Linked DNA regions of Microbaculum marinisediminis. The protein of the gene in region 1 interacts with the protein of each later gene in a pairwise test. Links are inferred from orthologs where the notes say so. Each region holds a gene or a part of one and is shown in the gene's direction. Other genes may lie near its edges. The genes, in order: rpe and eno.

Evidence for each region.
Region 2: the proteins of rpe (region 1) and eno interact in binary tests that used the Escherichia coli proteins (3 or more experiments, as listed by UniProt). The link is inferred for Microbaculum marinisediminis from one-to-one orthologs.

Annotation. Positions count from the first base shown.
Region 1 is NZ_JALIDZ010000010.1:63,283-71,819, forward strand. Bases 2,160-5,132 are described here. They hold rpe (ribulose-phosphate 3-epimerase), read left to right. Parts: upstream 2,160-3,298; coding sequence 3,299-3,967; downstream 3,968-5,132. Other genes in these bases: MUB46_RS19595 (thiamine pyrophosphate-binding protein), read right to left, coding at 2,160-2,629; MUB46_RS19600 (hypothetical protein), read right to left, coding at 2,754-3,080; MUB46_RS19610 (amino acid ABC transporter substrate-binding protein), read left to right, coding at 4,058-5,132. In the rest of the region: MUB46_RS19590 (DUF2585 family protein), read left to right, coding at 173-730; more of MUB46_RS19595, read right to left, coding at 767-2,159; more of MUB46_RS19610, read left to right, coding at 5,133-5,272; MUB46_RS19615 (branched-chain amino acid ABC transporter permease), read left to right, coding at 5,373-6,275; MUB46_RS19620 (branched-chain amino acid ABC transporter permease), read left to right, coding at 6,272-7,333; MUB46_RS19625 (ABC transporter ATP-binding protein), read left to right, coding at 7,330-8,073; MUB46_RS19630 (ABC transporter ATP-binding protein), read left to right, coding at 8,073-8,537. UniProt on the Escherichia coli protein: Catalyzes the reversible epimerization of D-ribulose 5-phosphate to D-xylulose 5-phosphate.
Region 2 is NZ_JALIDZ010000012.1:774-6,749, reverse strand. What follows is about bases 1-2,885. They hold eno (phosphopyruvate hydratase), read left to right. Parts: upstream 1-746; coding sequence 747-2,024; downstream 2,025-2,885. Other genes in these bases: pdhA (pyruvate dehydrogenase (acetyl-transferring) E1 component subunit alpha), read left to right, coding at 2,752-2,885; MUB46_RS20975 (FtsB family cell division protein), read left to right, coding at 2,268-2,582; kdsA (3-deoxy-8-phosphooctulonate synthase), read left to right, coding at 1-413. Also shown: more of pdhA, read left to right, coding at 2,886-3,840; MUB46_RS20965 (pyruvate dehydrogenase complex E1 component subunit beta), read left to right, coding at 3,859-5,295; MUB46_RS20960 (pyruvate dehydrogenase complex dihydrolipoamide acetyltransferase), read left to right, coding at 5,345-5,976. UniProt on the Escherichia coli protein: Catalyzes the reversible conversion of 2-phosphoglycerate (2-PG) into phosphoenolpyruvate (PEP). It is essential for the degradation of carbohydrates via glycolysis.

The DNA of each region.
Region 1 (8,537 bases):
GGATTCCATCCGACGTGACGTCGCGATGCAAGCGCGGCGACTCAACCCGAATCGGCCAGCATCGCCAAGACGGCCCCGGTTTTCGTATGGTTGGGTTTCGTATCGTTCCGCGTGGAGCCCCTTTGGCTAAGGCCTGCATGCGCTTCGGATACCGGTGGGGGAGGCCCGACCCATGACGACCCGCATCTGGTTCGCGCTGGCGGCCGGCTTCGTCGCCCTGCAGGGGATTGCGCTGCTGGCGCTGGGCCTTCCGCTGATCTGTACGTGCGGCCATCTGGATCTGTGGCACGGAAATCCGTCCGGCCCGGAGACGTCGCAGCACCTGACCGACTGGTACACCGTCACTCACCTCACGCATGGGATCGGGTTCTACCTTCTGCTGTGGCTCGCGGCGCCACGTATGTCGGTCGCGGCGCGGTTCGCGATCGCCGTCGGCCTGGAAGCGGGCTGGGAGGTCGTCGAGAACATGCCGTTCATCATGGAGCGCTATCGGCAGACCGCGCTCGCCCGCGGCTATTTCGGCGACAGCGTCGTGAATTCCGTGTTCGACACCGTGACGGCGGCGGTCGGCTTCGCGCTCGCGCGCATCCTGCCGGTCTGGACATCGATCGTCCTGGTGGTCGCCATCGAGTTGATCCTGGGCCTGGCCATACGCGACAACCTGACCCTCAATATCGTCCAGCTCATCTTCCAGAGCGATGCCATCTCGCGCTGGCAGGTCGGTGGCTGACCGAGGCCGATATCCGGCCAGCCTTCGCGACCGGGGTCAGCGCACCTTGCGCTGCCCGAAGGTCGGCTGCACCTCGGGTATCGGCGGCATCTGCCACGTCCCGGTCACCGGAATGCCGGTGTCGCGGTTGACCATGACGTCGAGCACCGTCGGCACGCCGGATCGGATCGCCTCGGCATAGGCGTCGGCGAACTGGTCGGGATGATCGATGCGGATGCCGCGCGCGCCCATCGCCTCGGCCATGCGGGCGAAGTCCGGGTTCCAGAACTCTCCGGTCTTCTGGTTGACGAAGCTGGTGCCGATCTCGCGGCCGTCGAGATAGGCCCGCTGCAGGTCGCGGATCGTGCCGATCGCGTAGTTGTTCTGCACCACCCAGACCGCCGGCAGGTCGTATTCGACGGCGGTCGCGACGGCGTGAGAGCACATCGAGAATCCGCCGTCGCCGCACAGCGTCACGCAGGGCGATCCGGGCCGGGCGAGCCGGGCGCCGAGCACGCCGTAGACGCCGAAGCCCATCGCCGCGAAGCCGCCGGCGGTCATGTGCGAGCCCGGCACCTTCGGCATCCAGTATTGCTCGGACCAGACCTGGCAGTTGCCGACGTCGTCGACCATGATCGTGTCGTGCGGCGACACCCGGTTCATGTCGGCCAGCATGCGGCGCGGCTCGATCGGCACCTCGCCGCTGCGCGCGTAGGGATCGCAGAAATTGCGCCAGTCCGCCTGCCAGGCCCGGATATCGCTGCGCCACGCGTCGCCGTCGGCAAGCTTCAGTCCCTTGCCGCGGGCGATCCGAAGCGCCTGCTCGAGGAACTGCCGGGCGTCGGCTGTGATGCCGACCTCGACGGGATAGTTGCGGCCGATCTCGTTGGCGTCGATGTCCACCTGGATGAGCTTCGTCGGCGGAATGCTGTAGACGTAGCCGGGTATCCACGACCCCGTGTGCAGGTCGTTGAAGCGCGCGCCGATCGCCAGGATCACGTCGGCGTTGCGGCAGGCTTCGGTCGCCGGGTACTCGCCCCAGACGCCGGCGACGCCGAGATGCAGCGGATGATCCGCCGGCATCGCGCCTTTTCCCATGAACGAGGTGTAGACGGGGATCTCCAGCTGCTCGGCGAGCGCCCTCAGTTCGTCGAAGGCGCGGGAAACGCGGATGCCGCCGCCGGCCAGGATCAGCGGTTTCTTGCTCTTGCACAGAATCTCGAGCGCCCGCTCGATCGTGTAGTCGGAGACGCCGTTGGCCCGATGCCCGGCGGGCGGCCCGCCGGCGGGCTCCGGCGTCGAGACCGGCGCCGTCTCGATATACAGGTCGTAGGGCATGTCGAAATGGACCGGCCCCGGCCGGCCCGTGCGCATCATCTGGAAGGCTTCCGGCAGGGCGGTCGTCAGCTCCTCCACCCGGCGGATGCGATAGGACTTCTTCACCACGGGCGTGAAGATCGAGGACATGTCGCCGTTGTAGCGGTAGTCGTCCTGCAGCGCGCCGCTGTTCACCTGGGTCGTCGGCACCTGGCCGGTGATCACGAAGAACGCCGAATTGTCGTAGAAGGCGTTCGCGACCGAGATCATCAGGTTCATCGGCCCGGGCCCAGTCGAGGCATAGACCGCGAGCGGCTGGCCGGTCAGCCGGAAGTAGACGTCGGCCATGAAACCGGCGCCCTGCTCGATGCGCGGCGAGATGTGCTTGATCCGGTCGGTGTGCTTGTAGATGCCGTCGAGAAGGCCGATCGCTCCGTGCCCGGCATAGCCGAGGATATAGGGAACCCGTTCCTTGACGAGATATTCGGCGATGATGTCGGTGCCGCGCATCTCGTTGCTGCCCGGCATGCCCCGGTAGCTCGGCGTCGGCGAAACGAAGGTCGAAGAGTAGCCTGGCCCCTGGTAGCGGCTGCGTCCGTGCATTCCTCCCTCCCGGTTCTTGGTGACCGCGATGCGTTGTGCAACGAGGCTACGCCCGAAGCCGGGAGGAGTCATCAGACAGTCGCGGGGGCCAGTCGCGCCTGAAAGCAGGGGCCGGCCGGCGCGGCTAGCCGTCGGTGGCGCCGGAGGGGGCGTCGCCGGAGGGGGCGTCGCCGGAGGGGCCGTCGCCGGACGGTTCGCCGCGCACAGATTGGTCGATGTAGAGCAGGCGCGCGTGCGCGTTGGTGTTCAGCCGGTTCGCCGAGCACCAGCGCGAGAACGCCTTCGGGTCGATCGTCAGGCGCACCGTCGGACGGCCGCTGTCGCGCACCTTCTGTTCCAGGAATTCGGCGCGGTTGCGCCATGTCTCGTAGGATCGCGGCAACTGCGCCCGATCCGCCATGATCGCCAGAATGCGCTCGTAGTCGCGCCTCCGGTACCACGGTATTCCCACTGTGCTCTCCCCGCCCGCCATGAATCCTGCCCCTTCGTTAGCCCGCCATGATGCCGGCCGGTGACGAGTTTCGCCACGCTATTTCGCGGGGTGTGGATATCTTGCGGCAATCGGCGCCCGCCGGATGCGGGGTAGGGATGCCGGCCGGTATTTCGGCGCCGTGTCTTGATTTCGCCGCCGCCGCATGGCTCTAGGAGCGGATCACAAGAGGAGTAGCCATGGCCGAGCCATTGATTGCACCGTCGATCCTGTCGGCGGATTTCGCCCGTTTGGGCGCCGAGGTTGAAGACGTCGTCGCCGCCGGCGCCGACTGGATCCATGTCGACGTCATGGACGGACACTTCGTCCCGAACATCACCATCGGACCGCTGATCGTGCAGGCGTTGCGCCCCGTCACCGACAAGGTGCTCGATACGCACCTGATGATCGCGCCGGCCGATCCCTATCTCCAGGCCTTCGCCGAGGCCGGCTCCGATATCATCACCATCCACGCCGAGGCCGGCCCGCACCTGGACCGGTCGATGCGGGCTATCCGCGCGCTGGGCAAGAAAGCCGGCGTGTCGCTGACGCCGTCGACGCCGGAATCGGCCATCGAATACGTGCTCGACACGGTCGACCTGATCCTCGTCATGACGGTCAATCCGGGCTTCGGCGGACAGTCTTTCCTGCCCTCGCAGCTCCCCAAGATCCGGAAGATCCGCAAAATGATCGGAGACCGCGACATCCGCTTGCAGGTCGATGGCGGCGTCTCTCCGCAGACCGCCCGCGATGTCGTCGCGGCCGGGGCGGACGTCCTCGTCGCCGGTTCCGCCGTCTTCAAGGGGGACGGCGTTGACGCGTACAGGAAAAACATTGTTGCCATCAAGGAGGCCGCATCCCGACCTTGAACCTCTGGGAAAACAGCGGCATTGTTTAGGTGGACCAATAAAAACGGCACACAAGTGCCGTGCCTACGTCACCTAAGGGGAGGAAATACAATGCGAATATTTCCCACTTTGACAATCGCCGCCGCCGGACTGGTCGCGTTCGGCGGTGCCGCGTTCGCCCAGGACACCATAACGCTCGGGTCCGCGGTGTCGCTGACCGGCAACTACTCGACCAACGGCGAGCATACGCAGCGCGGCTACGATCTCGCGGTCGAGAAGATCAACGAGGCCGGCGGGATCAAGGTCGGCGACAAGACCTACAAGCTCGAGGTGAAGTACTACGACGACGAGTCGACCCCGGCGCGCGGCGCCGAACTCGCCGAACGTCTGGTCAAGCAGGACGGGATCAAGCTGATCCTCGGCCCCTACGGCTCCGGTCTCACCAAGGCCGTGGCGCCGGTGACGGAAGAACTGCAGGTGCCGATGGTCGAGGCCAACGGCGCGTCCCGGTCGCTGTTCACCAACGGCTGGAAATACATCTTCGCCACCCTGTCGACGTCCGAGCAGTACCTGGCGAGCGCGATCGCCCTGGCGGCCGAGAACGCGGAAGCGCTCGGCAAGAAGCCCGAGGAGATCAAGGTCGCGGTCGTGGTCGAGAACGATCCGTTCAGCGCCGACGTGCGCGCGGGCGTGCTCGACGACATGAAGAAGTACGGCATGCAGCTCGTCATCGACGATCAGTTCCCGCGCGAGCTGAACGACATGTCGGCGACGCTGACCAAGGTGAAGGCGCTGAAGCCCGACGTCCTGATCGTCTCCGGCCACTCCAAGGGTGCCGCGACCGGCATCCGCCAGGTCAGCGAGCAGAAGGTATATGTGCCGATCCTGGCGATGACCCACTGCGATTCCGCCGACATCATCGGCAATTTCGGGGTGGCGTCGGAATACACGCTGTGCGCCACGCAATGGGCGCCGACCCTGTCCTACAAGGACGACCTGTTCGGCTCGGCGGCGGACTACGCCAAGACCTTCGAGGCGAAGTACGGATACGCCCCGCCGTATCAGGCGGCCGAGTCCTCGGCGGCGGTGCAGGTCTTCGCCGATGCGCTCGAACGGGCCGGCTCGACCGATCCGAAGGCCGTGCGCGACGCGCTCGCGGCAACCGACATCGAGACCTTCTACGGCAAGATCAAGTTCGACGAGACCGGCAAGAACATCGCCAAGCCGATGGCGCTGTATCAGGTGCTGGACGGCGAATACAAGATCGTCGCCCCGAGCGCCGTCGCCGAGACCAAGGCGGTGATCCCGCGGCCGGCGATGAACTGACCGGACACCCAAGGCACGGCTCCGGGGCGGGGGGAAACGACGCCCCGGAGCCGTGCAATTCGCCTACGACAATAAACAGTCTTCCAGGACGGGGCGGGTCGTGTTCGACAACCTGATGATACTGTTCCAGGCTCCGGTGATCACCGTGGACCTGGTCCTCAACGGACTTCTGCTCGGGGCGATCTTCGCGCTCGCGGCATACGGGATGGCGCTCGTCTGGGGGGTGATGAGCATCATCAACATCGCCCAGGGCGAGTTCGTCATGCTCGGCGGCTATGTCGCCGTGATGATGTACTGGGGCGGCATCCATCCCTTGCTGGCCGTGCCGGTCGCCGCGGTCGTGATGTTCATCGTCGGATGGGCGCTCTATCGCGCGGTGATATTCCGCGTCGTCGACCGCGACCTGTTCGTCTCGATCCTGGCCACCTTCGGCCTGTCGATCCTCCTGCAGCAGCTGATGAATACGGCCTTCAGCGGCAACGTGCAGATCGCGGAAGCCGGGCTCGGCACCGTGTTCCTGTTCGACGGGCTCGTCACCTTGTCGGAAATCAAGGTCGTCGCCTTCGTGCTCGCCATCGTGGTCGGCGGCTGCATGGTGGTCTTCCTGAAGCGCTCGCGCATGGGCCAGGCGATCCGCGCCACGGCCCAGAACGCCCGGGCCGCCCGCGTGATGGGCATCAACACCGACCGGGTCTATGCCGTCACCTACGGGCTCAACGCGGCGATCTGCGGGTCGTGCGGCGCGCTGGTGGCGATGGCCTACAACATCCATCCCTATATCGGGCTGCCCTATACCATCCGTTCCTTCATGATCGTCGTCGTCGCGGGGCTGGGCAACTTCGCGGGCGTCATCCTCGCCGGGCTCGGGCTCGGCGCGGCGGAGAACATCGCCGGCTTCGTCCTCGGTGCCCAGTATCAGCTCGCCTTCGTCTTCGCGCTTCTCGTCGTCGTGCTGGTATGGCGCAACTGGCGGCTGGCGGCCAAGCGGCAGTACCTCAAATGAATGTCGGCGCCAGCAGACTGCTGGGCTACGCGGCGCTGCTGGCGATCGGCGCCGCCGCCCCGTACCTGTTCCCGAACTATCAGTCGCAGATGGCCGAGCTCTGGCTGTTCATCGTCTTCGCCCTGACCTGGGATCTGGTCGGCGGGCAGATGGGCTACAACTCGTTCGGCAACGTCGTCTTCATCGGCGTCGGCATGTATGTCTGCGCGATCACCCAGGTCGGCCTGTTCTACTCGGTTGCCGAGTACAACGCGGCCAAGGGCGGCGGCCAGACGGTCTTCACCTTCGACGTCGCCCAGTATCTCGAAGGCCTGGCGCTGGGGCTGCCGCTGGCCGCCGTCTCCGCCGGCATCGTCGCCGCGATCCTCGGCTCCGCGGTGCTCGGCATGCGCGGCCACTATTTCGCGATCTGCACGCTGGGCCTCGGGGTCGCGGCCGGGCAGATCGCCAACGGCTGGGAGTGGATCGGGGCCGGCTCCGGCATGGTCGTGCCCCACGCGCCGTCCGGCATCGGCGACACGGCCCGCTTCTACTACTATTTCGCCTTCGTGCTCGCCGTGATCACCTTCATCGTGGTCGCCTGGCTCTACACGACCCGTTTCGGCCTCGCCATCAACGCCATCCGCGACGACGAGGACAAGGCCGAGGCGATGGGCCTGCCGACCACCCGCATCAAGGTCTCCGCCTGGGTCATCTCCGCGCTGTTCCTCGGCGTCGCCGGCGGCATCCTCGGCAACCTGAAGCGCTTCATCGACCCGATCGAGGTCGCCTTCGCCGGCGCCACCTTCGGCGTCTGGATGGTGCTGATGGCCATCCTCGGCGGCAAGGGCACGCTGTGGGGGCCGGTGATCGGCGCGGTCGTCTTCCAGGTCCTGAAGGAGGTCTTCTGGACCTACCTGCTCGGCTGGCAGCGCGTGGCGCTGGGCCTGATGATCGTGCTCATCGTCGTGTTTTTCCCGCAGGGCATCCTCGGCTTCCTGCGCGATCGTTTCCCCGAGCGCTTCGGCCACAAGGTCGATCCGGCGCTGGCGCGCGGGGCAGGGGGGGCGGCCGAATGACCACGCTCCTCGAAGTCCGGGACGTGTCGAAGGCCTTCGGCGGCGTCCAGGCCAATGTCGACATTTCGTTGCGGGTTCCGGAAGGCAAGATCATCGGCTTGATCGGGCCAAACGGCTCCGGCAAGACGACGCTGTTCTCCTCGATCGTCGGCTATCATCCGATCGACTCCGGCTCGATCCGCTTCGAGGGCAACGAGATATCGAAGCTGCGCGTGCGCCAGATCGCCCGGCGCGGCCTGCTGCGCACCTTCCAGCAGACCCGCATCTACGGCGGCATGACCTGCATGCAGAACATGCTCATCTCCACCTCCATGCGCGGCCAGACGTTGGTGCATCTGTTCGCCAGCCAGCGGTCGGGCGAGCACGGCCGCGCCGAGGAACTGCTCGAATTCGTTGGCCTTTACCAGAAGCGCTACCTGCTCGCCGGCGATCTCTCCTTCGGCCAGCAGAAGCTGCTCGAGTTCGCCATGGCGCTGATGAACGAGCCGAAGCTGCTGATGCTGGATGAGCCGACCGCCGGCATCAATCCGACCCTCATCAACGGCCTGATCGACCGGCTGGTCCACGCCAACGCGAACTTCGGCATCACCCTGTTCGTGATCGAGCACAACATGCGGGTCATCATGAACCTGGCGGAGCACATCTATTGCCTCGCGCACGGCCGGCTGCTCGCCGAGGGCAAGCCGGACGAGATCCAGAACGACCAGCGCGTTGTCGAAGCCTATCTGGGGGCGCACTGATGGCCGGCGAGGACAAGGGCGGAAAACGGACCCGCGGCTACGGCATCGGCGACATCTCCACCGTCATGTCGGTCGAGGCGGTGCAGCTGGAGGCCGAGAAGATCGCCGCCGAGGCGCCGGACCCGGCGGTGCTCGACGCGCTTGCCGGCGAGCCGTTCCTGTCGATCGACTCCCTGCGCGCCGGCTACGGCCGCATGGAGATCCTGCACGACTTCTCGCTGCGGGTGGCCAAGGGCCAGTCGCTGTGCCTGATCGGCCCCAACGGCGCGGGCAAGTCGTCCGTGCTGCATTCGATCTTCGGCTTCACCAACATCATGGGCGGGACCATCTCGGTCGGCGGGCGCGACATCACCGGCCTCGACCCCAACGAGAAGCTGCGCGACGCCGGCATCGCCTACATCCTGCAGGACAACTCGGTCTTCCCGCAGATGACGGTGGAGGAGAACCTCTGGATGGGCGGGTTC
Region 2 (5,976 bases), on another replicon or contig:
TGGCGCCCTGGGACATGAAGAACGTGGTCGACAAGGTCGCGGGCTTCGGCAACCCGAACGTGCTGGTCACCGAGCGTGGCGCGAGCTTCGGCTACAACACGCTGGTCTCCGACATGCGGTCGCTCCCGATCCTGGCGGGCCTCGGCGCGCCGGTGATTTTCGATGCCACCCATTCGGTGCAGCAGCCGGGCGGGCAGGGGACGTCTTCGGGCGGCCAGCGGGAGTTCGTGCCGGTGCTGGCGCGCGCCGCGGTCGCCGTCGGGGTCGCCGGCGTCTTCATCGAGACCCATCCGGATCCCGACAAGGCGCCGTCGGATGGCCCGAACATGATCGCGATGAAGGATCTGCCGGCGCTGGTTGAGACGCTGATGGCGTTCGATACGGTGGCGAAGGGGCGGCCGGTCCGGCTCTAGCCGCGCCCCCTGTACGGCGCCACGCCCCGATCCGGGCCCCGCAGGCCTGTCGGAGCCGCTCCCGTCTGCCGGAGCACGTAGTCGGGGTGCGGGGCGGGCACGCGGTCGAGCACCGCCGCTTCGGGGGGAGGTCGGGAGCGGGACCGTCGCGACCGAGCTGCGGGTCGGTGTCGGTCATGGCGGCAAAGCCTTCGGGCGCGCACTTCGAAGAAGGGCCGCGGCACGCGGGACACGGGCGCACGTGGCGGTTTTCGCGCCAATGGCCCTTTCCTGTGGCAGGCGGCTCGGCTATTAGCCCCTGAACGCATGCTGTAAGCACCGGAAAGGACGAAAATGACCGCCATTATCGACATCGTCGGCCGCGAGATCCTCGACAGCCGCGGCAATCCGACCGTGGAAGTCGACGTGGTTCTGGAGGACGGGACGATCGGCCGCGCCGCGGTGCCTTCCGGCGCCTCGACCGGCGCGCACGAGGCGGTCGAGCTGCGCGACGGCGGCGAGCGCTATCTCGGCAAGGGCGTGACCCAGGCCGTGGACGCGGTCAACGGCGAGATCTTCGACACGCTGGCGGGGATGGACGCGGAAGAACAGGTCCAGATCGACGCCGTTCTGAATGAACTCGACGGCACCCCCAACAAGAAGCGGCTCGGCGCCAACGCCATCCTCGGCGTCTCCCTGGCTGTCGCGCGGGCCGCGGCCGACGCGGTGGGGCTGCCGCTGTATCGCTATGTCGGCGGCGTCAACGCGCGTGTACTGCCGGTTCCGATGATGAACATCGTCAATGGCGGCGCGCATGCCGACAACCCGATCGACATCCAGGAATTCATGATCATGCCGGTCGGCGCGGAGACGTTCGCCGAGGGCCTGCGCATGGGCGCGGAGGTGTTCCACACGCTCAAGAGCGGCCTGAAGGCCGCGGGCCACAATACCAATGTCGGCGACGAGGGCGGCTTCGCCCCGAACCTGAGCTCTGCCCGAGAGGCGCTCGACTTCATCATGAAGTCGGTCGAGACGGCGGGCTACAAGCCGGGCGAGGATGTGGTTCTGGCGCTCGACGTTGCCTCCACCGAGTTCTTCGAGAACGGCCGCTATCAGCTGAAGGGCGAGGGCAAGGTGCTCGATCCCGAGCACATGGTCGCCTACCTGGCGGAGCTGGTGGACGCCTATCCGATCGTCTCGATCGAGGACGGCATGGACGAGGACGACTGGCGCGGCTGGAAGATGCTGACCGAGACGATCGGCGATCGCTGCCAGCTCGTCGGCGACGACCTGTTCGTCACCAACACCGAGCGTCTGTCGCGCGGCATCGAGGAAGGCGTCGCCAACGCGATCCTGGTGAAGGTCAACCAGATCGGCTCGCTGACCGAGACGCTGGAAGCCGTCGACATGGCGCATCGGGCCGGCTATCGCGCGGTGATGTCGCACCGCTCCGGCGAGACCGAGGATTCGACCATCGCCGATCTCGCCGTCGCCACCAATTGCGGACAGATCAAGACCGGCTCGCTCGCCCGGTCCGACCGGCTGGCGAAGTACAACCAGCTCCTGCGGATCGAGGAAGAGCTCGGCGTGACCGCGCTCTATGCCGGCCGGGCCGCGTTGAAGGCGTTCTAGGAGCGCCGCTCCTCCGACACGACTTGATTGCCGGGCCGCAGGCCCGGCAATCCCGTAAGGGGGCCTGGAGTTCCCCGACCATGTCCGGGACGCCCCCGGCGATGTCCGGGACACCGGAACCGGCGCGGCCTGCGGCCGTCGGCGCCCGTCCACTGCAATCGCCATGGCGCGCCGGCAGAGTTAATCGAGCCTTAACGGGATTGGCCGACGATACCGTCCGTAATCCCTGTGGAGGCTTTTGCCATGGCGAGGCGTACCGTCCGTTCCTCGACGGCCGGAATTCTCATTCCCGTAATCGGCGCCGCCGTGATCGGCTATTTCGTCTATCACGGCCTTACCGGCGCGCGCGGCTTCTATGCCTCGCAGCAGCTTCGCGCCGAGGTCGCGGAGCTGGAACAGGAGCTTGCCGATCTGCGCCGGGAACGGGAGTCCCTGGAGCAGCATGTGGCGCTGCTGCGGCCCGAAAGCCTCGATCCGGATATGCTGGAAGAGCGGGCGCGCGTCCTGCTCAACGTCGCCCATCCCAACGATATTGTGATCATGCGCGGGCAACGCTAAGCGGGGTTCCGCAGCGGTCACCCCTAGTTTAACCGTTTTTCGGTTAAAAACCTGTTTTTCTATATTTATCAATAGGTTGTATTATTAGATAATTTTTCTCTGTCACTGGTTTTTCGATCGCGGGTACGATACCTCTTGCGCAACAACTGGGCATCCAGGGAGGACCCGCATGGCGGCTCGCGCCAAATCCGACTCCCGTCGCACGGCGGCGGCGAAACCCCGGTCTCGATCGAAGCCGGCCGCGAAGGCGAAATCTCGCGCTGGGACGAAGACGTCGCTTCGTGGCAGTCCTGCTTCCGATTTCACCAGGGAACAGGAGCTCGAAGCCTATCGCGAGATGCTGCTGATCCGGCGCTTCGAGGAGAAGGCCGGGCAGATGTACGGGATGGGGCTTATCGGCGGTTTCTGCCATCTCTACATCGGCCAGGAAGCCGTCGTCGTCGGCATGCAGATGATGGCCAAGGGCGGCGATCAGGTCATCACCGGCTATCGCGACCACGGCCACATGCTGGCCTGCGGCATGGACCCGAAGGGCGTCATGGCCGAGCTGACCGGCCGGCGGGGCGGCTACTCCAAGGGCAAGGGCGGCTCGATGCACATGTTCTCCGTCGAGAAGGGCTTCTTCGGCGGACACGGCATCGTCGGCGGCCAGGTGTCGCTGGGCACCGGCCTGGCCTTCGCGAACAAGTATCGCGGCAACGACAACGTCAGCTATACCTATTTCGGCGACGGCGCGGCCAACCAGGGCCAGGTCTACGAAAGCTTCAACATGGCGAAGTTGTGGAAGCTGCCGGTCGTCTACGTCATCGAGAACAACAAGTACGGCATGGGCACGAGCATCAGCCGCGCCTCGGCCACCACGGATCTGTCGCATCGCGGCGCCTCCTTCGACATTCCGGGCAAGCAGGTCGACGGCATGGACGTGCGCGCCGTGCACGCGGCCGGCGAGGAAGCAGCCGAATGGTGCCGTGCGGGGAATGGACCCTTCATCCTGGAGATGCTGACCTATCGCTATCGCGGCCATTCCATGTCGGATCCGGCCAAGTACCGGTCCAAGGAAGAGGTCCAGAAGATGCGCCAGGAGCACGATCCGATCGAGCAGGTGAAGGCGCGCCTGACCGAGGAGCACAAGGTCGCAGAGGGCGAGCTGAAGGATATCGACCGCGACGTGCGCGGTATCGTCAACGAGGCGGCCGAATTCGCCCAGACCGATCCGGAGCCCGACGCGTCGGAGCTCTGGACCGACGTGCTGCGCTGAGCCGGGGAGGGACGATACATGCCGGTACAAGTACTGATGCCCGCCCTTTCCCCGACGATGGAAGAGGGCACGCTGTCGAAATGGGTCAAGCAGGAGGGGGATGCGATCACCGCCGGCGACGTCATCGCCGAGATCGAGACCGACAAGGCGACCATGGAGGTCGAGGCGGTCGACGAGGGCACGCTGGGCAAGATCCTGGTTGCAGAGGGCACCGAGGCGGTGAAGGTCAACACGCCGATCGCGTTGATCCTGTCCGAGGGCGAGGACGCCAGCGCGCTCGAGGGCGCCGCGGCCGCGCCTGCGCCGAAGCCGGCGGAGCCCGAACCCGAGGCCGCCCCGACGGCACCCCCCGCCGAAGCATCCGCGGCCGAAGCGCCCGCTGAAGCACCGGCCGCACAGCCGGCGCTGTCCACCCAGACCCGCCCGGCCGAGCAGGCCGAGGCTCTGCCCGAGGTGCCGGAAGGCACCGAGATGGTCGAGATGACGGTGCGCGAGGCGCTGCGCGACGCCATGGCGGAGGAAATGCGCCGCGACGAGGCGGTGTTCCTGATGGGTGAGGAAGTCGCCGAATACCAGGGCGCCTACAAGGTCTCGCAGGGGCTGCTGGACGAGTTCGGTCCGCGCCGCGTGGTCGACACGCCGATCACCGAGCACGGCTTCACCGGCCTGGGCGTCGGCGCCGCGATGGCGGGGCTGAAGCCGATCGTCGAGTTCATGACCTTCAATTTCGCCATGCAGGCGATGGACCAGATCATCAACTCGGCCGCCAAGACCCACTACATGTCCGGCGGCCAGGTGACCTGCTCGATCGTGTTCCGCGGGCCCAACGGCGCGGCCTCCCGCGTCGCCGCCCAGCACAGCCAGGACTACGCGAGCTGGTACAGCCACGTACCGGGGCTCAAGGTGGTGCAGCCGCATTCGGCGGCCGACGCCAAGGGGCTGCTGAAGGCGGCCATCCGCGACCCCAATCCGGTCGTGTTCCTGGAAAACGAGATCCTCTACGGCCACACCTTCCCGGTGCCGATGATGGACGATTTCGTGCTGCCGATCGGCAAGGCGAAGGTGGCCAAGGAAGGGTCGGACGCGACGATCGTCTCCTGGGGCATCGGCATGACCTATGCGCTGAAGGCGGCCCAGGAGCTACGCGCCGAGGGGATCGACGCCGAGGTGATCGACCTGCGGACGATCCGGCCGATGGATGTCGACACGATCGTTCAGTCGGTCAAGAAGACCGGGCGCTGCGTCACGGTCGAGGAAGGCTGGCCGCAGGCGTCGGTGTCTTCGGAGATCGCCGCGCAGCTGATGGACAAGGCCTTCGACTGGCTCGACGCGCCCGTGCTGCGCGTCACCGGCAAGGACGTGCCGATGCCCTATGCCGCCAATCTCGAGAAGCTGGCGCTGCCCTCGGTGAAGGAGGTCATCGAGGCGGTGAAGGCCGTGACGTACAAGGATTGACGGTCGGACACCGAACCAAGGCCGTCCCAGGTATCGCTAGGAAACGACCATGCCCATCGACATCCTGATGCCCGCGCTGTCGCCGACCATGGAGGTCGGGACGCTGTCCAAGTGGCTCGTAAACGAAGGCGACGCGGTCGCGCCGGGCGATATCATCGCCGAGATCGAGACCGACAAGGCGACGATGGAAGTGGAGGCGGTCGACGAGGGAACCGTCGGCAAGCTCCTCGTGGCCGCCGGAACCGCCGACGTGCCGGTCAACCAGAAGATCGCGATCCTGCTCGAAGAGGGCGAGGACGCGGGCGCGCTGAAGGACGCGGAGGCCGCGGCGCCGAAGCCGAGCGCGCCGGCACAAGCCACGCCAGCCGCCGAGACACCGGCCGCGCCGGCGCCTCGGGAGGAGGCCGCCGCAACACCGCCAAGCCCGCGGCCCGAAGAGGGCGCCTCGGCGCCCGCCTCTAAGGGCGGGAGTGCTCCGGCCGCCAACGGGCACGATGCCGGCGGCGCGCGCGTCTTCGCCTCGCCCTTGGCGCGACGGCTGGCGAAGGAGCAGGGGCTCGATCTCTCCGCGATCTCGGGCTCAGGCCCGCACGGACGGGTGGTGAAGCGCGATATCGAAGCGGCCGCCGCATCCGGCGCCGCCAAGGCGGCGCCCAAAGCAGCCGCTGCCGCCGGTGCCCC